3 regions of the Nocardioides secundeburneus genome follow, and region 2 is predicted to be linked to each of the others. Evidence: predicted binding sites of a transcription regulator. Region 2 holds the regulator's gene; each other region holds the start of a gene.
The links. The regulator LexA, encoded in region 2, represses DNA repair genes until DNA is damaged. The targets are predictions, from matches to a motif close to TCGAACANNTGTTCGA.
Positions count from the first base shown of each region.

Region 1: ruvC (crossover junction endodeoxyribonuclease RuvC) is a predicted target of LexA. The motif match lies at 3,869-3,884, and genes of this name have one in related genera.
Region 3: ABFT23_RS22210 (HNH endonuclease signature motif containing protein) is a predicted target of LexA. The motif match lies at 4,482-4,497, and genes of this name have one in related genera.

Region 1 covers NZ_JBDUUE010000006.1:102,592-110,124, forward strand. Annotated here, with positions in the region: gene secD (protein translocase subunit SecD) at 1-1,144, opposite strand, end outside; gene yajC (preprotein translocase subunit YajC) at 1,148-1,480, opposite strand; gene ruvB (Holliday junction branch migration DNA helicase RuvB) at 1,619-2,683, opposite strand; gene ruvA (Holliday junction branch migration protein RuvA) at 2,697-3,299, opposite strand; gene ruvC (crossover junction endodeoxyribonuclease RuvC) at 3,296-3,841, opposite strand; gene ABFT23_RS16835 (YebC/PmpR family DNA-binding transcriptional regulator) at 4,055-4,828, opposite strand; gene pdxT (pyridoxal 5'-phosphate synthase glutaminase subunit PdxT) at 4,856-5,473, opposite strand; gene ABFT23_RS16845 (hypothetical protein) at 5,541-6,965, shown strand; gene ABFT23_RS16850 (signal peptidase I) at 6,984-7,533, opposite strand, start outside.
Region 2 covers NZ_JBDUUE010000009.1:32,966-40,498, reverse strand. Annotated here, with positions in the region: gene ABFT23_RS21695 (penicillin acylase family protein) at 56-2,491, opposite strand; gene ABFT23_RS21690 (SDR family oxidoreductase) at 2,560-3,381, shown strand; gene lexA (transcriptional repressor LexA) at 3,389-4,138, opposite strand; gene ABFT23_RS21680 (alkaline phosphatase D family protein) at 4,282-6,054, shown strand; gene ABFT23_RS21675 (alkaline phosphatase family protein) at 6,054-7,373, shown strand; gene ABFT23_RS21670 (MXAN_6640 family putative metalloprotease) at 7,456-7,533, shown strand, end outside.
Region 3 covers NZ_JBDUUE010000010.1:35,485-43,017, reverse strand. Annotated here, with positions in the region: gene ABFT23_RS22240 (hypothetical protein) at 1-507, shown strand, start outside; gene ABFT23_RS22235 (YqgE/AlgH family protein) at 532-1,119, shown strand; gene ABFT23_RS22230 (DUF3039 domain-containing protein) at 1,167-1,445, shown strand; gene ABFT23_RS22225 (DEAD/DEAH box helicase) at 1,442-3,229, shown strand; gene ABFT23_RS22220 (winged helix-turn-helix transcriptional regulator) at 3,243-3,728, opposite strand; gene ABFT23_RS22215 (PaaI family thioesterase) at 3,783-4,241, shown strand; gene ABFT23_RS22210 (HNH endonuclease signature motif containing protein) at 4,502-5,758, shown strand; gene ABFT23_RS22205 (hypothetical protein) at 5,856-6,359, shown strand; gene ABFT23_RS22200 (Fpg/Nei family DNA glycosylase) at 6,376-7,188, opposite strand; gene ABFT23_RS22195 (NAD(P)/FAD-dependent oxidoreductase) at 7,190-7,533, opposite strand, start outside.

The DNA of each region.
Region 1 (7,533 bases), on a different contig from region 2:
TCGGGTTCTCGAAGTAGGGCGCCGAGAGCACGACGCCGTCGAGCACCATCGCGAAGTTGTCGCCGTTCTGGCCCTTGCGCAACTGCGTGGACACGTCGGCGAACGCCTTCTGGCCGGCGCCGCCGATGTCGAGGAACACCGCGTAGTTGAACTGGTTCTGCGGGATGCCGTAGCTGGCGTCGTCGAGGTCGGTGCCCTGGATGACGGCCGGCGAGAGCAGGTACTTGATCGGGGGCTGGGCCGGGTTCTGCTCGCCGCGCGCCTCCGTGGCCGCCTCGCAGGCGACCAGGCCCTTGGTCGGGTCGTCGACCGGGGCGTCGGGGATCGAGGTGTCGCTCGGGTCGGCCTTGGCGAGCGTGCCGTCGTCGTTGCAGACATAGGCGTTGAAGAGGTCGTAGTCGGCCTGGCTGTAGCCGCCGTTCATGAACGCGATCGCCTCGTCGACGGGCACGACGGCGTTGGTGTCGAAGGCGGCTTCGTCCTCGCTCGGCGGCGAGGACGGCGTCGCACCGTCGGTGGGCGTGGCACCGTCGGTCGCGCCGTCGGTGGCGCCGTCGGTCGGCGCCGCGTCGGGAGCCGTCGGCGTCGTGGCCGGGGCCTCGGGCGTGCCGGTGCCGGTGCGGCCGAAGGGGGCCACGCGGGGCGCGGGCGTGCCGGTGGCCTCGGGGGCGTCGCCGGGGGCCGGCGTGCCGGTGGCGCTCGGCTCGGGGACCGGCACCTCCTCGGCGGGGGCGTCGGGCGCGAGCGGCTCGGTCGTGGCGCCGGCCGGCGGCTGGCAGCCACCGCGGGCCTCGGAGCAGGCGACGAGACGGAACCGGAGCTGGGCGGTGCGCTGCACGGTCTCGACGAGGTCGCGACGCGGGTCGCCGGGGATCTCGACGACGATGTTGCTGTCGGACGTCGTGACGTCGGCCTCGGAGACACCGGAGCCGTTGACACGCTGGTCGATGATCTGCCGCGCCTCGTTGAGGTTGTCGTCGCTCGGGTTGCCCTGCGACTGCAGGGTGATCCGGGTGCCGCCCTGCAGGTCGAGACCCAGGGTCGGCTTCCAGGAGCCGGCCAGGGCCACGAGGCCGTAGAGGATGCCGACGCCGAGGAGGAACACCACGAGGGTGCGTCCGGGTCGGGCCTTGCTCTTCGCCACGGGTCAGCTCTCCTCGGGGGTCTTGTCCAGGCGGGGCCTGGACTCGGTGTCAGGCTCGGGCTCCTCGCTCGGCGCCGACGTGGGGTCGGGGCCGGCGATCGCGCCACGAGCGATCGTCACGATGGTGCCGGGTGCCAGCTCGATCTCGGCGCGGTCGTCGTGCAGGACCAGGAGCGTGCCGTAGAAGCCGGAGGTGGTCATGACGCGGTCGCCGACGGCGAGGGCGGCCTGCATGGTGCGCATCTCCCGCTGCCGCCGCGAGGCGGGTCGGATGACCAGCAACCAGAAGACGAGCAGGATGCCCAGCAGGGGCAAGAGCGGGACGAGCCCTTCCACGAACGAGACCTCTCAACAGTCGAGCAGGAGCACAGGACGACGGAGCGCCGTCCGGCCGACGGGCAAGTCTAGCCGCGAGGGTGGTCCCGAGGACCAATTCCCGCGTCTCGTGAGCGAGCCGCCAGCATGCCCAACGTGTCAGGCCTCGAAGAGAGTTCCCTCGTCGGCGGGTCGAGGGGGCGTGAGACCGAGGTGCTGCCACGCCGCCGGGGTGGCGATGCGGCCGCGGGGCGTCCGGGCCAGGAAGCCCAGGCGCACGAGGAACGGCTCGGCCACCTCCTCCACCGTCTCTCGCTCCTCGCCCACGGCGACGGCGAGCGTCGAGACGCCGACCGGTCCCCCGCCGAAGCGGCGGCACAGGACGTCGATGACCGCGCGGTCGAGCCGGTCGAGGCCGAGCGGGTCGACCTCGTAGAGGTCGAGGGTGCGGTGGGCGACGTCGAGGGTGACGACGCCGTCGGCGCGGACCTGGGCGTAGTCGCGCACCCGGCGCAGCAGGCGGTTGGCGATGCGCGGGGTGCCGCGCGAGCGCGAGGCGATCTCGGCCGAGCCCTCGTCGGTGAGCTCGACGCCGAGCAGCGCGGCCGAGCGGTGCACGATGAGGTCGAGCTCGGCGGGGTCGTAGAACTCGAGGTGCGCGGTGAAGCCGAACCGGTCGCGCAGCGGGCCCGGTAGCAGCCCGGCGCGCGTGGTGGCGCCGACGAGCGTGAACGGCGGGATCTCGAGCGGGATCGCCGTGGCGCCAGGGCCCTTGCCGATGACCACGTCGACGCGGAAGTCCTCCATGGCGAGGTAGAGCATCTCCTCGGCCGGTCGGCTCATCCGGTGGATCTCGTCGATGAAGAGCACGTCGCCCTCGTTGAGCCCGGACAGGATGGCGGCCAGGTCGCCGGCGTGCGTGATCGCCGGCCCGCTCGTCAGACGCAGGGGCATGGTGAGCTCGGCGGCGATGATCATGGCCAGGGTGGTCTTGCCGAGACCCGGCGGGCCCGACAGCAGCACGTGGTCGGGCGCGCGTCCGCGGCCCTTGGCGGCGTCGAGCACCAGGCCGAGCTGCTCGCGCACCCGGGTCTGGCCGACGACCTCGTCGAGGGTGCGCGGGCGCAGCGCGGCCTCGATGGCGCGTTCGTCGCCCTCGGCCTCGGCCGCGGTGAGCGAGCGGAGATGGGCCTCCTCCGCGACGTCGAGATCGTCGTCGTGCATGGCAGCGAGCCTGTCAGGCCTTGCTCAGCGTGCGGAGCGCGGCCCGCAGCAGGGCACCGACGTCGGGCTGGTCGCCGGCCTGGTCGGCGACGGCGTCCACGGCCTTGTCGGCGTCCTTGGCCGACCAGCCCAGCCCCACGAGGCCACCGTGCACCTGCTCGCGCCAGGCCTCGGACGGCGCCGCGACCGGCAGCCCTGCGGTCCGGCTGCCGACGGGCGCGCCGATGCGGTCCTTGAGCTCGAGGATGATGCGCTGCGCGCCCTTCTGGCCGATGCCGGGCACCCGCGTGAGGGTCTTGACGTCGTCGGAGGAGATGGCGCGGCGCAGGTCGTCGGGGCTGAGGACGGCGGTGATCGCCTGGGCCACCTTCGGCCCGACGCCGGAGGCGGTCTGCACCAGCTCGAAGATCGACTTCTCGTCGTCGTCGACGAAGCCGAACAGCGTCAGGGAGTCCTCGCGGACCACCATGCTGGTGGGCAGCGTGGCCTGCTGGCCGGTGCGCAGCGTGGCCAGCGTGCCGGGGCTGCAGAGCACCTCGAGCCCGACGCCGCCGACGTCGACGACGGCGCTGGTGAGGTGCACGGCGGCCACCTGGCCGCGGACGTAGGCGATCATCGGGGACTCCTCGAGGCAGCCGCGGCGGCGCGCAGCCGCGACTTCTGCTGGGCGAGTGCGGCGTCGATGCGCGACTGCGCTCCCCCGCGCCAGATGTGGGTGATGGCGAGCGCCAGGGCGTCGGCGGCGTCGGCCGGCTTGGGCGCGGCGTCGAGCCGCAGGATGCGGGTGATCATCGCGCCGACCTGGGCCTTGTCGGCGCGGCCGTTGCCGGAGACCGCGGCCTTGACCTCGCTCGGTGTGTGCAGCGCGACCGGCAGCCCGCGCCGGGCCGCGCAGACCAGCGCGATGCCGCTGGCCTGGGCGGTGCCCATGACGGTGGAGACGTCGGAGCGGGCGAAGACCCGCTCGACGGCGACGGCGTCGGGGCGGTGCTCCTCGATCCAGGCGTCGATGCCCTTCTCGATGGTCACCAGCCGCTCGGCCACCGGCAGCGTCGACGTCGTGCGCAGCACGTTGACGTCGACGAGGGTGAGCGGCCGGCCGACCGAGCCCTCGACGACGCCCATGCCGCACCGGGTCAGCCCGGGGTCGATGCCCAGCACGCGCACCTGCAGGTCCTCTCGACGTCGAACGTGTGTTCGGAGAACGTTACGACGTCGACGGCCCGCCGTGTGCGCGACACGCAGGGTCGACGCTGGTCGAGGTGCGACGAGCTCTGCGAGGAGCCTCGAGACCACCCGGCCCTGCTCGGCTCGGGCATCCAGGTCCGGTGATCTCGAGGTTCGCTCCGCTCGCACCTCGATCACCGTGGGTCAGGCGTCGGCGTCCTCGAGCTCGGCCATGACCTCGTCGGGGACGTCGAAGTTGGCGAACAGGTTCTGGACGTCGTCGAGGTCCTCGAGCACGTCGATGAGCTTGAACAGCTTGGCGGCGCCGTCGGCGTCGAGCTCGACCTTGTTGTCGGGCACGAACGAGGCGTCGGCGGAGTCGTAGTCGATGCCGGCGGCCTGCAGCGCGGTGCGGACGGCGACGAGGTCGCTGCTCTCGGAGATGACCTCGAGCGCGTCGCCGAGCACGTTGACCTCGTCGGCGCCGGCCTCGAGCGTGGCCTCGAGGACGTCGTCCTCGGAGACGGTCTTGCCGTCCTGGTCGACCGGCACGAGCACGACGCCCTTGCGGTTGAACAGGAACGAGACCGAGCCGGGGTCGGCGAGTGAGCCGCCGTTGCGGCTCATGGCGGTGCGGACCTCCATGGCGGCGCGGTTCTTGTTGTCGGTGAGGCACTCGATGAGGATCGCGACGCCGGCCGGGCCGTAGCCCTCGTACATGATGGTCTGGTAGTCGGCGCCGCCGGTCTCGGCGCCGGAGCCGCGCTTGACCGCGCGTTCGATGTTGTCCTTGGTGACCGACGACTTCTTCGCCTTCTGGATGGCGTCGAAGAGCGTGGGGTTGCCCGCGGGGTCTCCCCCGCCCATGCGCGCCGCGACCTCGATGTTCTTGATGAGCTTCGCGGTCATCTTGCTGCGCTTGGAGTCGAGCGCGGCCTTCTTGTGCTTCGTGGTCGCCCACTTGGAGTGCCCGGACATGCGTTCCTCTTCCGATCTACGTCTGCGTCAGGAGGTCTGGGTGACGGTCTGGGTCACGAGATCCACGAACAGGCCGTGGACCCGGTGGTCGTCGCCGACCTCGGGGTGGAAGGACGCCGCAAGCAGCGGTCCCTGTCGCACCATGACGATCCTATCGAGGACCCCGTGCGGCGTGGCCACCTCGACCCGCGCGAGCACCTCGACCCCTTTCCCGACGGCCTCGACCCACGGTGCGCGGATGAACACACCGTGCACAGGCGCGTCGAGCCCGCGCACCGTGACGGGTCCCTCGAAGGAGTCGGTCTGGCGCCCGAAGGCGTTGCGGCGCACGGTGACGTCGAGCCCGCCGATCGTCTCCTGGCCGGCGGCGCCGTCGAGGATGCGGTCGGCGAGCAGGATCATCCCGGCGCAGGTACCGAGCACCGGCAAGCCGTCCCGCACCGCGGCGCGCAGCGGCTCGAGCAGGTCGAAGGTCCGGGCGAGGCGGGCGATGGTCGTCGACTCACCGCCGGGCAGCACCAGGCCGTCGACGGCGGCGAGCTCGGCTGGACGCCGGACGGCGACGGCCTCGACGCCCAGAGCGGTCAGCGCACGCAGGTGCTCGCGCACGTCGCCCTGCAGGGCGAGGACACCGATCACCGTCACCCGGGTGATCGTAGGCAGGGGCTCGCGGTCACCCGATGGTGGGCGAGCCGTGACCTACGCTGCGCGCGTGAGGTCCATCGGAGTCCTGGCCCGCGTCATCCCGGCCGTGGCCGTGATGGCGACGATCGGCGTCGTCGCGTGGCTCGTCGTCCCGCGCCTCGACCTCGGCGGCGACGACGGGGTCGAGGTGGGCGAGCCGGTCGACGTCGACGAGTGGCCCGAGGAGCTGCGCCCGTTCGTGGAGTTCGTCGAGGAGGAGCGCGACCTGCGCTTCCTCGAGGTGGTCGACGTCGAGCTCATGAAGGACAAGGCGTTCGAGCAGGCCGTCACCGACGACGAGGAGCTCACCGACGAGGACCGCGACGAGATCGAGCAGGCCCAGGAGCAGTTCCGCGCCCTCGGTCTCGTCGGACCCGACGTCGACCTGTACGCCGAGTCGCAGCGCCTGCAGGGCGCCGGCGTCGTCGGCTTCTACTCCTTCGACGACCGCGACATCAAGGTCCGCGGCACGGAGCTGACACCCTCGACGCGCGCGACGCTGGTGCACGAGCTCGTGCACGCCCTGCAGGACCAGCACTTCGACATCAGCGACCGTGCCGAGGAGCTGAGCGAGAGGGAGGACGGCTCGTCGACGGCGTTCCGTGCGCTCGTCGAGGGCGACGCCTCGCGGGTCGGGACGGCGTGGAAGGCGCAGCTCGACGACGAGGAGAAGGCGGCGCTGGAGAAGGAGACCACCGCTGAGACCGAGGCGTTCGAGTCGGCCTCCGCCGACATCCCGCCGGTGCTCGTCGCGCTCCTCGGGGCGCCGTACGCCCTGGGCGAGACGATGGTCGACCTCGCCGTGGCCCTCGACGACGTCGCCGCCCTCGACGGGCTCTTCGACGCACCGCCCACCACCGAGGAGGAGATCCTCGACCCTTGGGTGCTGCTGCGCGACCAGGACGCCGCCGAGCCGGTCGACGTCGACGTCCCGGAGACCGGGGAGGGCGAGGAGCAGACCGACTCCGGGCCCTTCGGCGCGTTCGGCTGGTACGTCGTGCTCGCCCAACGCGTCGACGTCGCCACGGCTCTGGAGGCCGCCGACGGCTGGGGCGGCGACGCCTACTCGGCCTTCGAGCGCGACGGAGGGACCTGCCTGCGCATCGCCTACCGCGGCGACACCCCGCAGGACGTCGACCAGATGGCCGCCGCGCTCGAGGAGTGGATCGCCGACAGCCCCGACACCGCGCTGCTGCAGCGCACCGACGACGGCCTCACCTTCGCCTCCTGCGAGTCGGGCGAGACGCCGCCGTCCGGCAGGGCCGACGAGATCATCTCGTTGCCCGCCATCCGCACCACGCTCACGACGCAGCTGGTCGACAGCGGCGCGCCCGACGACGTCGCGCGGTGCTTCGCCACCCGTGCCGTGCAGGAGCTCACCATCGCCGAGCTGAGCTCCAGCGACCCCGCCGACGCGGAGAAGTTCCAGAGATTGGCCGTGCAGTGCCGTTGATCCAGGCTCTGCGGCCCGTCAGTTGTTGAAGGTGAAGGGCGCCGCGACGCGGCTGTTGCCGAACGAGTCGGTCAGCCGGATCAGCAGGGTCCAGTTCTGCGTCACACCCGTGGCGGCCGGCGGGTAGGCAATGGCCCGGAGCCCGGGCACGGACCACGTGGCCGTGCCGTTCATCTGGTTGAAGGTCGGACAGGCGTTGTTCGTGGCGGCACCGTAGGACAAGCCGTTCCAGCACTCGTAGGCCGTCTGGCCTGCGGCGGTCCGCTGTCGCAGGAGGCTGTACTCCATCAGGGCGACGGCGCCACCGCCGGTGTCCGTCGCGGTGCCGCAGGCGAGCTGGTCGATGCCGCACGCGGTCGTCGTCAGGACCGGGGTGTTGATCGAGCCGCCCGGCGCGACGACGTCCGGCGTGTAGGGCCTCCGCGTGGCGGACTCCGCCGTCCAGTTCGCGGCGTACTTGGCACGGACCGCGTAGTAGTAGGTGGTGACGGACGTGGCCGTCGGCGGCTTCGGCTCGGTGCAGCTGGTGGTGGTGACATCGGCGCAGACCACCGTGCCTGTCCCGCCA
Region 2 (7,533 bases):
CGGTTCACGCCGGGGGGTGGGGCCGACGGGCGCGCACGCCGGTACCGCGCCGGCCTCAGCCGCGCACGCGCTGGGTCCGCACGAGCTGGCGCCGGACCTGCGTCGCCGTCCAGGGGAAGCTGACCCACTGCTCCCGGCCGAACATCCGGGTCTGGTCGGACGACCAGCGCGAGCGGGGGTTCTCGACCTGGCTGTAGGTGAGGATGGTGCGCGCCGAGACCTCGCGCCGGCCCACGAACGCGATCGACTGGATGTGCGACGAGCCGTAGGTGATCGGGCGGAACCGCCGACGGTTCTGCACCGGCGTCCGGGACGCGAGCGCGTTGGCGTTGCCGGCCGCGTCGCCGAGCCCGCCGCCCAGCGGGACGGCGGGGGCGCCACGGTCGCCCGCGACCTGCAGCGAGCCCCACGGTGCGTCGAAGGCGACCCCGCGCGAGCGCAAGGAGCTGATGGCCGCGCGCATCGCGGCGACGACGGAGGGGTTGGTCTCGTCGAGGTCACGCGGCGTGCCGAGCGGGTCGGCGGCGTCGAACGGCACCCGCCAGAGTGCGTCCTCGGGGGCGCGGCTCACGAACTCCTCGAAGATGTGGGTTCCAACGGACGTGGTGTCCGATCGACCGTCCCACCGCCTCAGCACGGCACAGGCCTCGGTCTCCCCCGTGGCGGCGCAGAGCCGGTCGAGGTCGCCACCGACGCGCATCACCTCGGCCGCGCGGACCCGGTTGGCGTACTGGTGCGAGGCGAGGGACGCCGGCGTCTCCCGGCGAGCACCCCTCAGCTGGTCGACGACGTACTGGCTGACCATGCGCGTGCGCATCGTGCGCTGGCACCGCTCGCAGCCGAGGATCGTCGAGAAACCCTCGAGCCTCTGGGCCGGGTTGGGCAGCCAGTACGAGTCGTTGGCGTTCATCACCCAGTCGCGGCGCACGGTCGAGGGCAGGTTGCGGGGCCCGAGGATGCCGGGACGCTGCGCGTCGGCGTCGCGGCCCCAGGCGCAGCTCGTGGACGCGGTGGTGCCGTCGAGACCGGGCAGTCCGGCGACCTGGTCGAGCACGAGCCCGACCGGCGTCAGGCACCGCCGCTTCATCGCGTTGGTCACGTGCGGGACGACGGAGTGGTCGGCGTAGAGGACGTCGCCCGCCCGGTCGGCGGCGGTGGTGTTGACCCAGGGCATGCCGCCGCCCCGGTCCTGACGGCGCAGGAGGTCACGGACGCTCAAGGCCTTGCCCATCTCCCAGAAAGTGTCGATGGTGCGCAGGTGCTCGGCGTTGGCGTCGCGGATGGCCCAGACGCTCAGCACGCCCCACGGCATCAGCGTGGCCGGGGAGTCGACGACGTAGCCCTGGTCGGTGCGCCAGAGGTCCTCCCGCACGGTGCCGACGGAGCCGTCGGGCCGCTTCACCTTGATCGTCACGAACCGGTGCTCGAGCTGCCGCGGGCCGCCGTCGGTGAGGTAGGTGGTCGGGCTGCCGAGCAGCCGGTACTCGTAGGGCGTGAAGCGGTAGGCCGTCGAGACCGTGTGGCTCCAGGCGACCGAGGAGTTCCAGCCGATGTTGACGGCGGGCGAGCCGATGAGCGAGGCGCCGGCGACGTCGTAGCGGCCCGGGATGGTCAGGTGCTGCTGGGTGAAGCGGTAGCGGCCCTGCCACGGGAAGTGCGGGTTGCCGAGCAGCATGCCGCGCCGGGTCGAGGTCTCGGCTCCGCCGACGGCCGTGGCGTTGGAGCCGAACGGGCTGGCGGGGTCCTTGCCGAGCGCCGTCAGCAGCGCGTCGCGGTCGACCTGCGAGGCCCGCAGCGGCAGCTCGGGCAGGCCGGGCTCGGTGAGCGACGGCGGGTCGGCGTCGGCGATCTCCTTGACGAACACGCCGGTCGAGGCGAGCAGGTTCGCGAGGTAGACGCCGTACCAGAGGTCGAGGGTGGTGACGTCGGGCCGCAGGTAGCCCGCCCCTCGGCACGCCGGGTCGGTGATCCTGCGGGTGCGCAGCCACCGGTTGATGCCGGCGACGTAGCCGCGCACCAGCGCACGCGGCTCACGACCGGGGCCGGCCCCGCTCGCCAGCAGCCGCTCGACGACGCGCCGGTTGCGCAGGTCGGTGACGAGCGTGTCGACCTGCAGGTTGGTGCCGTTCATCGACACGTGGTCGTCGTAGCGGCCACCCGGGCCGAACCACCGCGATCGGAGCCCGCGACCGGTGACGATCGTGTCGAACAACGTGCAGGCCGAGGCCTCGGTCGCGGCGTAGCCGCTGCCGAAGCCGAGTGAGGCGACGTTCGTCGCGGTGATGTGCGGGATGCCGTGCTTCGTCCACCGGATGCGGGCCTCGTAGCGCGGCCGGCGTGGCTTCGGCTTCGCGGCGGTGCCCGGCTCGGCCCGGTCGGCGGCGGGGGTGCCGGAGATGGCGGCGGGGGCCGCCGGTGCGGGCGAGGTGGGCACGGCGACCAGCAGCGGCAGCAGGAGGCTGGTCGCGATCGCGGCAACGGGACGGCGCATGCCTGGCTAACGCCGCACTGTGACGACGGTTACGCCCGCGGCCGGGCCCGGTGCGGCAGCATGCCCGCATGGGGTCCCGCAGCGCCACCGTGTCCGTGCCCACCAGCGCCGTCGTCACCGGCGCCGCGCGCGGCATCGGACGTGCCGTCGCCGAGCGCCTCGTGGCCACCGGACACCGGGTGGTGGTCACCGACGTCGACGCGGCCGCGGTGGCGGCCACGGCCTCGGAGATCGGCGCGACCGGCGTCGTCCAGGACGTGCGCGACCCGGCGGCGCACCGCGAGGTCGCCGCGGCGGCGTCCGGTCTCGCGCCGCTGGGCGTGTGGGTGAACAACGCCGGCGTCGGCTTCGACGGCGACCTGGTCGACCTCTCCGACGACCAGGTGCGCGGGCTGGTGGAGATCAACGTGCTCGGCGTGCTGTGGGGCATGCGGACCGCGCTCGATGCGTTCGAGGCGACCGGGCGCGGCGGCCAGGTGGTCAACGTGGCGTCGCTGTCGGGCCTCGGCCCGGTGCCCGGGCTGTCAGTCTACGCCGCGACCAAGGCCGCGGTCGTCTCGATCACCTCGTCGACGGCGCTGGAGGCGCCGTCGGGGGTGGGCGTGCACGCGGTGCTGCCCGACGGCGTCGCGACCGCGATGGTCGAGGCGATGGCCGACGGCCGCGGACGGCACCTCGTGCAGTCGGGCGGACGCCTGCTGGGCACCGAGGACATCGCGGACGCCGTCGTCGGCCTGCTCGGCTCGCGTCGCGTGCTGCGCACCGTGCCGGCCTGGCGGGGCGGGTTGATGCGTGGCTCGAGCCTGGCGCCCTCGCTCGCCGCACCGGCGATGGCCCTGTTCGAGAAGCAGGGTCGCCGCCGGACCGCGCCGGGCTCGACGCCGCGCTGATCGAGCCCTAGAGCTTGCGCAGCACCGCCGTGACGACGCCGACGATGGTGGCGTGGGTGCCGTCGATGGGCTCGAAGGCCGGGTTGTGCGGCAGGAGCCAGACCTTGCCGTCCTTGCGCTGCAGGGTCTTGACCGTGGCCTCGCCGTCGATCATCGCGGCCACGATGGTGCCATTGTCGGCCGTCTGCTCCTGCCGGACGACGACGTAGTCGCCGTCGCAGATGGCGGCATCGATCATCGACTCGCCGGAGACCTCGAGGAGGAACAGGGCGCCGTCGCCGACCAGCTGCTGCGGCAGCGGGAACACCGACTCGAGGTTCTCCTCGGCCAGGATGGGTCCGCCGGCGGCGATCCGGCCCAGGAGCGGGACGTTGACCGGGGGGACGGCGACGTCGCCGATGCCGGTCTCGTCGTAGCTGGTCTCGTCGGCCGAGCCGATCGAGCGCCGGGCGGCCATGACCTCGGGCAGGAAGACCTCGAGCGCCCGCGGCCGGTTGGGGTCGCGCTTGAGGAAGCCCTTCTGCTCGAGCACCCGCAGCTGGTGGGCGACGCTCGAGGTGCTGGTGAGGCCGACGGCCTCGCCGATCTCGCGCATGCTCGGCGGGTAGCCGCGCTGCTCGATGCTGTCCTTGATGGTGGACAGCACGCGCTGCTGGCGCGGGGTGAGCCCGGTGGCGTCGGCGGGAGCGTCGGGAAGCTCGTGCACCTTGGTCGCCGAGCGGTTCGCGGAGTCGTCGGACGTGCGGCTGCGAGGCATGACCGCACTGTCCCACCAAAGAGGGCCGAGATCAAACATGTGTTCGAACGGCGTGTCGGCGCCGTCCGCGACGAGGAGGTGAACGTCCGGCGACCAGAGCGTCGGGGCCGTACCCCCGGCCGGGGATCGTCGTTGGACCCGGCGTGACCTCCGAGCTCCCGGTGCGCCGTCGCACCGTGATCGCGACCGGCTCCGCCGGCGCCGCCCTGACCACTTTCGCCGGCGGGGCCGGCACGCTCGGCGCCGCCGCCGACGACTCCGAGTCCCCGCGCCGACGGGCCGGACGCCGCTACTTCGCGCACGGCGTCGCCTCGGGCGACCCGATGCCGCGCCAGGTGGTGATCTGGACGCGCGTGACCCCGACCGCGGCGGCCCGGCCGGGGTCGGGCCGGGGCCCGCAGGTGACGGTGACCTGGGAGGTCTCGACGCGCCGGGACTTCCGCCGCATCCAGCGCCGCGGCGCCGTCGTCACCAGCGCCGCCCGCGACCACACGGTGAAGGTCGACGTCGCCGGCCTGAAGCCGGCCCGGTGGTACTACTACCGCTTCGGCTTCCGGGGCACCCACAGCCGGACGGGCCGGTTCCGCACCGCACCGGCCGCCGGCGCCCGCCCGCGCAACCTGCGGTTCGGGGTGGTCTCGTGCACCAACTGGCAGGCCGGCTGGTTCGCCGCCTACCGCGGGCTCGCCCGGCGCGACGACCTGCACGCCGTCCTGCACCTCGGCGACTACCTCTACGAGTACGGCCCCGGCGAGTACGGCTACGGCAGCACCGACCGCGACATCCGCACGCACGACCCGCGGCACGAGATGGTCTCCCTCTCCGACTACCGGCGACGGCACGCGCAGTACAAGACCGACCCCGACCTGCAGGCCCTGCACGCCAAGTACCCGTGGATCGTCACGTGGGACGACCACGAGGTCACCAACGACCAGTGGCAGGGCGGAGCTGAGAACCACCAGGCCGACGAGGGCGACTACCACCGCCGTCGCGCCCGCGCCCACCGCGCCTACGACGAGTGGATGCCGGTGCGCATGAGCGGCAGCGCCCGTCTCGGAGACGGCACGCGCCTCTACCGGCGCCTGACCTTCGGACGGCTGGCCGAGATCAGCATGCTCGACCTGCGCAGCTACCGCTCGGCACCGGTCGAGACCGCGCTCCCCTCCCCCGTCCCGTCCGCCGACGCCGGGGTCAGCGACCCCCGCCGCACCATCACCAGTGCGGCCCAGCTGCGCTGGCTGAAGGAGTCGTTGACCCGCCCGCAGGCGTTCTGGAAGGTGATCGGCAACCCGGTGATGATCTCGCCGGTCACGTTCGCGCAGCTGCCCGCCGACCTGATCGGCCCGATCAACGACGTCACCGGCCTGCTGCCCGACGACGGCCTGCCCTACAACGTCGACCAGTGGGACGGCTACACCGCCGACCGGCAGCGGATCCTCGCTCACATCAGGGACCACCACGTGCAGAACGCTTTGTTCGTCACCGGCGACATCCACTCCGGCTGGGCGGCCGAGGTGCCCTACGACGTCGGCACCTACCCGCTCAGCGGCGCGGGCGCCGTCGAGTTCGTGTGCACGTCGGTGACCTCGAACAACCTCAAGGACATCACCGGCACGCCCGCCCACACGACCAGCACCGCCGTCGAGGCGACGATCCTGGCCAACAACCGCCACATCAAGTACCTCAACTTCGACGACCACGGCTTCTCGGTGCTCGACCTCGACGCCAAGCGCGCCCAGATGGACTGGTTCGTCATCGGCGACCGGGCCGACCGGCAGACCTCCATCACCTACAGCCGCTCGTTCCTGACGGTCGCGGCGTCGAACCGGGTCGAGGAGACCTTCGTGCCCCTGCACCGGCACAGGCCCGGCCGGAGCTCGGGCGACGCCCGTCCGGTCGACGGCGGTGCGTCCTGATGTGCGGGTGCGGACAGCGGCACGCCGCCGGCGAGCGTACGCCGTTCGACGTCGGACGGGCCGAGCTGACCACTGGGCGCCGCACGCTGCTCAAGGCCGGTGGCGGCGTCGCGATCTCGACGGCGGCACTCGCCGCGGCCGCCGGTCCGGCCGCGGCCGCCCGCGAGCGCCGGCGCGTCTACGTGCTCGTCGTCGACGGCTGCCTGCCGGAGGAGATCAGCGAGGCGCAGACACCGCACCTGTTCGACCTCATGGTCACGGGCAAGCGCTTCGCCAAGGCGCAGTCGATGCCGATCATGGAGACGATCCCCAACCACGTGATGATGATGACCGGCGTGCGCCCCGACCGTTCGGGCGTGCCGGCCAACGCGATCTACGACCGCAGGACCCGGCAGGTCCGCGACCTCGACCGGCCCGCCGACCTCAGGGCCGACACGATCATCCAGCGGCTCAACCGTCGCGGGCTGCGCACCGGCACGGTGCTCAGCAAGGAGTACCTCTACGGCATCTTCGGTGCGCGGGCGACCGCGCGCTGGGAGCCGGCGCCGATCATCCCGGTCTCGGGCCACGCCCCCGACGAGTTCACCATCAGCGCCGCGATGGCGATGGTCGAGGACGTCGACCCGCACCTGATGTTCGTCAACCTCGGCGACATCGACCGCTACGGGCACACCGACCTCACCGGGCCGAGCGGCGTCAAGCTGCTGCGCCGGCTGGCCCTGGCCAAGACCGACGCCTACGTCGGCCGGTTCGTCGAGCTGCTCAAGGCGCGCGGCACCTGGCAGCACTCGATGCTGATCGTGCTCGCCGACCACTCGATGGACTGGTCGCGACCCGAACGGGTCGTGAGCCTCGCCGGGCCGATCGACGACGACCCGTTCCTGCGCGGTCGCGTGCAGATCGCCGACAACGGCGGCGCCGACCTCCTCTACTGGACCGGGCCGACCTCACGCCGTCCGGAGGCCGTGCGGCGGATGGTGCGCATCGCCCAGGGCCAGCCGGGCGTGCTGTCGGCCCACGACCGGCGGGCCAGGTGGCTGCGACTCGGTCCCGAGGCCGGCGACGTCGTCGCGTTCTGCCGGGCCGGATGGCGCTTCAGCGACCCGGACCCGTTGACGAGCAACCCCCTCCCGGGCAACCACGGGCACCCGGCCACCCGGCCCATCCCGTTCTTCGTCTCCGGCGGCCACCCCCGTCTGCAGCGGCGTGCGGCCTCGCCCCTCGTCGCCCAGACCGTCGACGTCGCGCCCACCGTCGCGCGGTTCTTCGACGTCACCGGCCGCCCGCGCGGCGGGTGGGACGGCAGAGCGCGGATCTAGGGGCCTCGACCAGCGCGGGGGATGTCGGCGCCGCGGGTTACGGTGAGGCCCGTTCCCCACACCCCATCACTCCGGAGCAACGATGTCCCTCCGCCCCGTCCGGGCCCTCGTCGCCGCCGCGGCCGTCGCCGCGCTGGTCACGACGCCGCTGACGTCCCCG
Region 3 (7,533 bases), on a different contig from region 2:
TCGCGCGGCGAGGTCCTGCGGACGGTGGTCGCCACCGCGAACACCCGCCGCGACGGCCTGCTGCCCCTCGACGTCGCGGGCGTCCGCGAGACCTTCGTCGACGACCTCGACCTGCTCGGGACCCTCCAGCTGAGGTGGCACACCCGGCTGGCCGGTCACCTCGAGCGCGAGCTGGTCAGCCAGCCCCTCGACCTGCAGTCCGCCGTCACCACTGCCTGGGGCGCCGCGTGCGACGAGCTGCCCGGCGTCCGCCTCGTGCTCGACCACTACCGCGCCGAGCCGACCAGCGACGCCATGGCCGTGGCCATGGCCACCGCCACGCGCAAGGAGCACGCGCTCCTGGCCGTGATGGCCGGTCAGGCGGGCATCGGCGACGACGCCGTCGCGGCCCCCCTCGGTGCGCGCATCGAGGAGCGGGCCCGCACCCAGCACCGCGGGGCCCCCGCCCTGGTCGACGACGTGCGACCGACGTTCCTGGAGCGACTGCGCGCCGTCCTCGCCGCCTGAGGCCCGCCGCGCCATGATGGTCCGATGAGCGAGGTGCGGCCCGGGAGCCTGCTGCTGGCGACGCCCTCGCTCGTCGATCCCCACTTCGCCGACACCGTCGTGCTGGTGCTCGACGTCGACGCCGGCGGATCGCTCGGCGTCGTGCTCAACCGGCCGACCGACCTGCCGGTCGCCGAGGTCCTGGAGCAGTGGAGCGGGCTGGTCGCCGAGCCCGAGGTGCTCTTCGAGGGCGGACCGGTCGAGGCGAACGGCGCCCTCGCCCTCGTGCTGCGCCGCTCGACCGACCACGAGCCCGACGACGTGCTGGGCCTGCGCGACCTCGACGTGCCCGACGACACGCTCTTCCAGGGGCTCGCCCTGCTCGACCTCGACACGCCCGTCGAGCTGGTCGCCGCCGAGGTCGCCGGCCTGCGGATCTTCGCCGGCTACGCCGGCTGGGGCGCCGGACAGCTCGACCGGGAGATCGAGGAGGGAAGCTGGTACGTCGTGCCCGGCGCGGCCCCCGACGCCTTCCGGGCCGACACCTCGACGCTGTGGCGCGACGTCCTGCGCCGTCAGCCCGGCGGCCTCGCCTGGCTCTCCACCCGTCCGGCCGACGTCGACCTGAACTGAGTCGGCCCGGGTGGGTCTGGCGGTCGGGACGCCCTAGAGTGGGTCCGGTGAGTTCCTCCTTCGGCTTCGGCACCTCCACCGACACCAAGGTCCGCGAGGAGGAGCGCGTCGTCCCGACCGACGAGGGCGACCACGAGCGGTTCTCGCACTACGTCGACAAGGACAAGCTCACCGAGGCGATGGTGATGGGCACCCCCGTCGTCGCCCTGTGCGGCAAGGTCTGGGTGCCCAGCCGTGCGCCGGAGAAGTTCCCCGTCTGCCCCGACTGCAAGGAAGCCTGGGAGCAGTTCAAGGACGACTCGGGCGACGCGGGCGACCCCGCGTGACCGGCGGGCCCGAGCCCACCGACCCGCACCTCGCCACCGGACTCAGCCCGGCCTGGCCGGAGCGCGCCGCCTGGGGCACCGCGCCGTCGCTGCGCGCCTGGCAGCTGGCGGCGATGAAGGACTACCTCGAGCGTTCCCCGCGCGACTTCCTCGCGGTCGCGACACCGGGCGCCGGCAAGACCACGTTCGCGCTCTCGGTGGCCGCCGAGCTGATCGGACGCCGGGTCGTCGACCGGGTCATCGTCGTGGCGCCCACCGAGCACCTCAAGGTGCAGTGGGCGGAGGCCGCGGCGCGGGCCGGCATCCCGATCGACCCCACCTACTCGGCGGGCAAGGGGAAGATCTCCAGCGACTTCCTCGGTGTCGCGGTCACCTACGCCGGCGTCGCCGTCAACCCGCTCGCGCTGCGCATCCGCACCGAGCGCTTCAAGACCCTGGTCATCCTCGACGAGGTGCACCACGCCGGCGACGCGCTGTCGTGGGGCGAGGGCGTGCGCGAGGCGTTCGAACCGGCCGCCCGCCGGCTGGCCCTGACCGGCACGCCCTTCCGCTCCGACGTCAACCCGATCCCGTTCGTCACCTACGCGCCCGGCGACGACGGCGTCCCGCGGTCGGTGGCCGACTACACCTACGGCTACGGCGACGCCCTCACCGACCACGTGGTCCGCCCCGTGCTGTTCCTGGCCTACTCGGGCGCGATGTCGTGGCGCACCCGCGCGGGCGACGAGATCGCCGCCACGCTGGGCGAGCCGCTCACCAAGGACATGACCAACCAGGCGCTGCGCACGGCGCTCGACCCGGCCGGCTCCTGGATCCCCACCGTGCTCGCGGCCGCCGACAAGCGGCTGAGCGAGGTGCGTCGCCACGTGCCCGACGCCGGCGGTCTCGTCATCGCCACCGACCAGGACTCCGCACGTGCCTACGCCAAGACGATCCGGTCGATCACCGGCGAGGCTCCGACGGTCGTGCTGTCCGACGAGAAGGCGGCGTCGAAGAAGATCACCGAGTTCACCGCCAGCGACAAGCGCTGGATGGTCGCGGTCCGCATGGTCTCCGAGGGCGTCGACGTGCCCCGGCTGGCGGTCGGCGTCTTCGCCACCACCATCTCGACGCCGCTGTTCTTCGCCCAGGCCATCGGCCGCTTCGTGCGGGCGCGGAGCCGCGGTGAGACGGCGTCGATCTTCCTGCCGTCGGTGCCGGTGCTGCTGAGCCACGCCTCGCAGATGGAGGTCGAGCGCGACCACGTGCTCGGTCGCCGCATCACCGACGAGGACGACATCTTCGCCGCCGAGGACGACCTGCTCGCCCAGGCCCAGGCCGGCGAGGCGGCGTCCGACGAGCTCGAGGCGCTGCCCTTCGAGGCGCTCGGCTCGGAGGCCACGTTCGACCACGCGCTCTACGAGGGCAACCAGTACGGCTCGGAGGAGGAGATGGACTTCCTCGGCATCCCCGGCCTGCTCGAGCCGTCGCAGATGAAGGAGCTGCTGCAGCAGCGGCAGGCGGCCAGCGCCAAGGCGCAGAGGCCGTCGCGGCCGTCGTCCGGCAGCGGCCAGCCCGACACGGTGGCCGAGGTGTCGACGCACGAGCAGCTGGCCGTGCTGCGCCGCGAGCTCAACGGGCTCGTGGCCGCGTGGCACCACCGCACCGGCCAGGCCCACGGCATCACGCACGCCGCGCTGCGCAAGGAGTGCGGCGGGCCGGCCGCCGCGATCGCGAACGCCGAGCAGCTGCGCGCCCGCATCGACCGCGTGCGCGAGTGGGCGTTCACCAAGAAGTCGGGCTGATCCGGCTCGGGCCTCAGCCCTCGAACGGGCGGGCCCCCGGCCCCGGCCGAGGGACGACGTCCCTCGGGTCGTCGACGCGGTGGCCCTCGGCGCACTCGAGCACGGCGGTCACGACCTCGCCGCAGTCGCGGTGCGTCAGCTCGACCGGCGGGCCGTCGGCGTCGGCGTAATAGCGGGTGCCCCACTCCGAGACGGCGGCCAGGATCGGGTAGAGCTCGAAGCCCTTCGGGGTCAGGCGGTACTCGTGGCGCTCGCGGGCGCCGTCGTCGCGGTAGGGCACGCGGCGCAGCACGTCGTGCTCGACCAGCAGGGCGAGTCGGTTGCTCAGCACCTGCTTGGGCAGGCGGCTGTGGCGCTGGATGTCGGCGAAGCGTCGGACGCCGTTGAAGACCTCGCGCAGCACGATCAGCGTGCCCTTCTCGCCGAGCACCGACATCGCCCGCGCCAGCTGGCAGTTGTCGGTGGACCAGGCCAGGGCCGGAGGAGCGGTCGTGTCCATCCTCACAGTCTAGGTCTTGTTGACAGACCCAGCCACCCTGACCATGCTGGGTCCATGACGCAGACCGAGGACGCCGCGGTCGACCCGCTCGCGATGACCGGCTACCAGCAGCTGATGGCGATGGCCTCCGGCGACCTGCCCCCGGCGCCGATCGCTGAGACGCTCGGCATGGAGAACTTCGGCGGCGAGGAGGGCTCGATCCACGTCGAGCTCGTGCCGCGGCCCGGCCACTACAACCCGCTCGGCACCGTGCACGGAGGCGTGATCTCCACCCTGCTCGACACCGCCGCCGGCTGCTCCGTGCATTCCACCCTCGCCGCCGGCGAGGGCTACACCTCGCTCGACCTCACCGTGAAGTTCCTGCGCGCCGTCACCGTCGACTCCGGCCGGCTGCGCGCCCAGGGCCGCGTCATCCATCGCGGACGCCGTACCGCCCTCGCCGAGGCCACGCTCGTCGACGCTGCCGGGCGCCAGGTCGCGCACGCGACGTCGTCCTGCATGATCTTCAGCTGAGCTGGCGTCGTCGCGTCCGTGGCTGGGTTGGCCGGGCGCGGTACCAAGCCGCGTCTCGGCGTCAAGGACCAATCCCTACGGTGAGCCGTCACGCGGTCTCGGGGACTGGTCCTTGACCCCGAGCCTCTCGCGGCGTGCTTCTCCGGCGCGTGCGGTGGCGCCTCCGCAAGCTCCGGCGCACCGCCCGCCAAGTGCGCGGCCAGTTCCTGGGGGATGGTGTGGATTGTGGGCGAGATTGAATCGAATATATGTTCGAATCCGTGGTATCATGGCCCCTGGCCACCTCGACCCGCACGAGCAGCGATCCGCTGCTCGTCGCGGTGCGTGGCCGTCGACTCGCCGAGGCTGACGCGCAGGTCGAGTCGCTGAAGTCGGTCTTGGCGTGGGCTGAGCGGAATGTCGCTTCTAGCGACGAGGTCGTCGTGTTGCTGCAGTCGGTGGAGCGTCCGTTGCACCTGGCCGGACCGGGTGCTCCGGCGGTGCCGGAGTACGCCGCGCTCGACCTCGCGCTCTTGCTCGGGATGTCGACCGATGCCGGGTTGACCTACCTGGGTCGGGCGCTCGAGCTGTGTCACCGGCTTCCGCGCCTCTACCTCCGCGTGGTCAAGCACGAGGTCGCGCTGTGGCGGGCGTTCAAGATCGCGGACGCGACCATGTCGCTGTCCGAGACCGCGGCGTGGCACGTCGACCGCTTCATCGCACCGGTGGCGGAGCGGTGCTCGTTCGCCCAGCTCGACCGCACCGTCGACGCCGCCCGCGCCGAGCACGACCCCGCAGACGCTGAGGCCCGACGGTTGGCTGCGCTCGAGGACCGACGGGTCACCGTGTACCTGGCCGGGGCGACCACCGACGGCACCGTCGACGTCGTCGCGACCCTCGACACGGCTGATGCGATCGACCTCGAGCACGCCCTGCGCGACGGCGCCCAGACGTTGGCTGACCTCGGCTCCACCGACACGCTCGACGTGCGTCGCTCCCAGGCCCTCGGGGAGATGGCCCGCACCCAGCTCGCCCTCGACCTCGACACCAGCAGCACCGGGCGCGGGGTGACGATCTACGCCCACCTCGACGCGGTAAACCCGGACCTGCCCGGTCTGCTCGACAACACCCAGACGCCGCTGCTGGTCGAGCAGGTCCGCGAATGGTGCGAGACCGCCGGCACAAAGGTCACCGTCAAGCCGGTGATCGACCTCGCCGAACCCGTCGAGACCCCCGCCTACCGCCCCTCCGACGCGATCCGTGAACGCGTCACGCTCCGCGACCGGTGCTGCGTCTTCCCCGACTGCACCCGCCGCCGGGTCGACCTCGACCACGTCGTCGCGTGGGAGTCGGGTGGCGTCACCGCGACCTGGAACCTCGCCCTGCTGTGCCGCAGGCACCATCGAGCGAAGACCCACGGCCGGTGGTCGTACCGGATGATCGAACCAGGCCTCTACGCCTGGACCAGCCCGACCGGCGTCGAGAAGACCGTCGACCGACGTCCACAACCCGGCACCCACACCCGCCGGCATCCCTGAACGCCCCACCAGCCCGCCGTCCACCCCGACCGGGGGCTACCGGCGTGCCTCGCCCGTTCGGCAGCGGTGACCGCGCGGACCTCGTAGCCTGCGGCCCATGGCGAACGTGAGGCTCGGACGCACGGGGAGCGTCGTCGACGTCGACCTCGACGTCTGCGTGAAGACCGGCGTCCCCACCCGGGGCACCGTCACCCTGACCGGCAGCACGACGCCGCCGTGGGTGGGGTTCCTGCTGCTGATCACGGTCGTCGGGTACCTCTTCGCGAGCGCGATGGCGTCGAAGAAGTTCCGGGTCACCCTGCCCTTCTCGCACGCCGCCTACGACCGCTGGCAGCAGGGGCGGCGCCTGGCATGGGGCGCGGGTCTCGTCGGCCTGGTGGGAATCGTGCTCACCGTCGTCGTCGGCGACGGCCTCGTCGGTGCCTGGACCGCTGTGCCGGGCGCCGTGGTCGTGGCCGCCCTCGTCGGCGGCGTCCTGAACGGACGACTCCGCGGGGTCGGCATCGTCGCGACCCGTCACGACGACCTGGTGGTCACGCACGTGCACCCCACCTTCGCTGTCGCGGTGCGCGACGCCGTCCGAGAGCCGCTGGTCCGCTAGACCGCCGCGGTGGTCCTCACGCCTGGCAGACCGGGCACCAGAACAACGACCTCGCGGCCAGCTCGGCGCGCAGCACGGTGGTGCCGCAGCGGCGGCACGGCAGGCCGGCACGGCCGTAGACGTAGTGGCTGTCGACCTTGCGGGGACGCCCGTGCGGGCGCTCGCGATCGTCGGGGTCGGTGGTGACGATCCGGTTCGTGCGGACGCCGTCCGACATCAGCACCGCGAGGTCGTCCCACATCGCCGTCCACACGACGGGGTCGAGGTCGCGGCCGGGCAGGAGCGGGTCGACGCCGTGCCGGAAGAGCACCTCGGCGCGGTAGACGTTGCCGACGCCGGCGACGACCGACTGGTCCATCAGCAGCGCGCCGATCGCGCGACGAGATCGCGAGACGCGGTGTCCTGCGATGTCAGGGTCGGACGACGGCTGCAGCGGGTCGGGCCCCAGCCGGCCGAGCAGCGCGTCGCGCTCGGCATCGCTCATCAGCTCGCACGCGGTGGGTCCGCGCAGGTCGGCCCAGGCCGACTTCGGGCCCTGGACGACGAGCCGCAGCCGCAGCGCCCCCCGAGCCGGCGGCGGGTCGCCGTAGCCGTCGCGGTAGCGACCGAACAGGCCGAGGTGCACGTGCAGCCACGGGTGTGGGCCGTCAGGCTCGTAGCGGTGGAAGAGGTGCTTGCCCCACGCGTCGGTGGCCACCAGCCGCCGCCCGTCGAGCTCGGCCGCGCCCTCGGCGAAACGCCCCTGGGGGCTCGACGCCGCAACGACCTGGCCGACGAACAGCCGCCGGTGCCGCCGCGCGAGGCGGTGGATGGTGTGACCCTCGGGCATCTCAGAGGACGCTGCGCGCGGGCTCGCCGACCGGCCGCGCGAGCGCGTCGACGGCGGCGCGGAACACCGGCGGCAGGGCGGCGGCGGCGGGCACGACCGCACGGCGGACGACGGCCGGTCGCGTCGAGGTGACCAGGGCCCCGGTGAGCCACCGGTAGCGGCGCGTGACCCGGCGCCACTCGCGCTCGTAGGCCGACGGGTCGTCGGCCACGACGGCCCGCACGGCCGCCTCGGCCTGGCCGAGCGCCAGCGCGACGCCCTCGCCGGTGAGGGCGTCGACGTAGCCGGCCGCGTCGCCGACGAGCAGGACCCGGCCCGCCGTGCGCCGCGTCGCCGTCTGCCGCA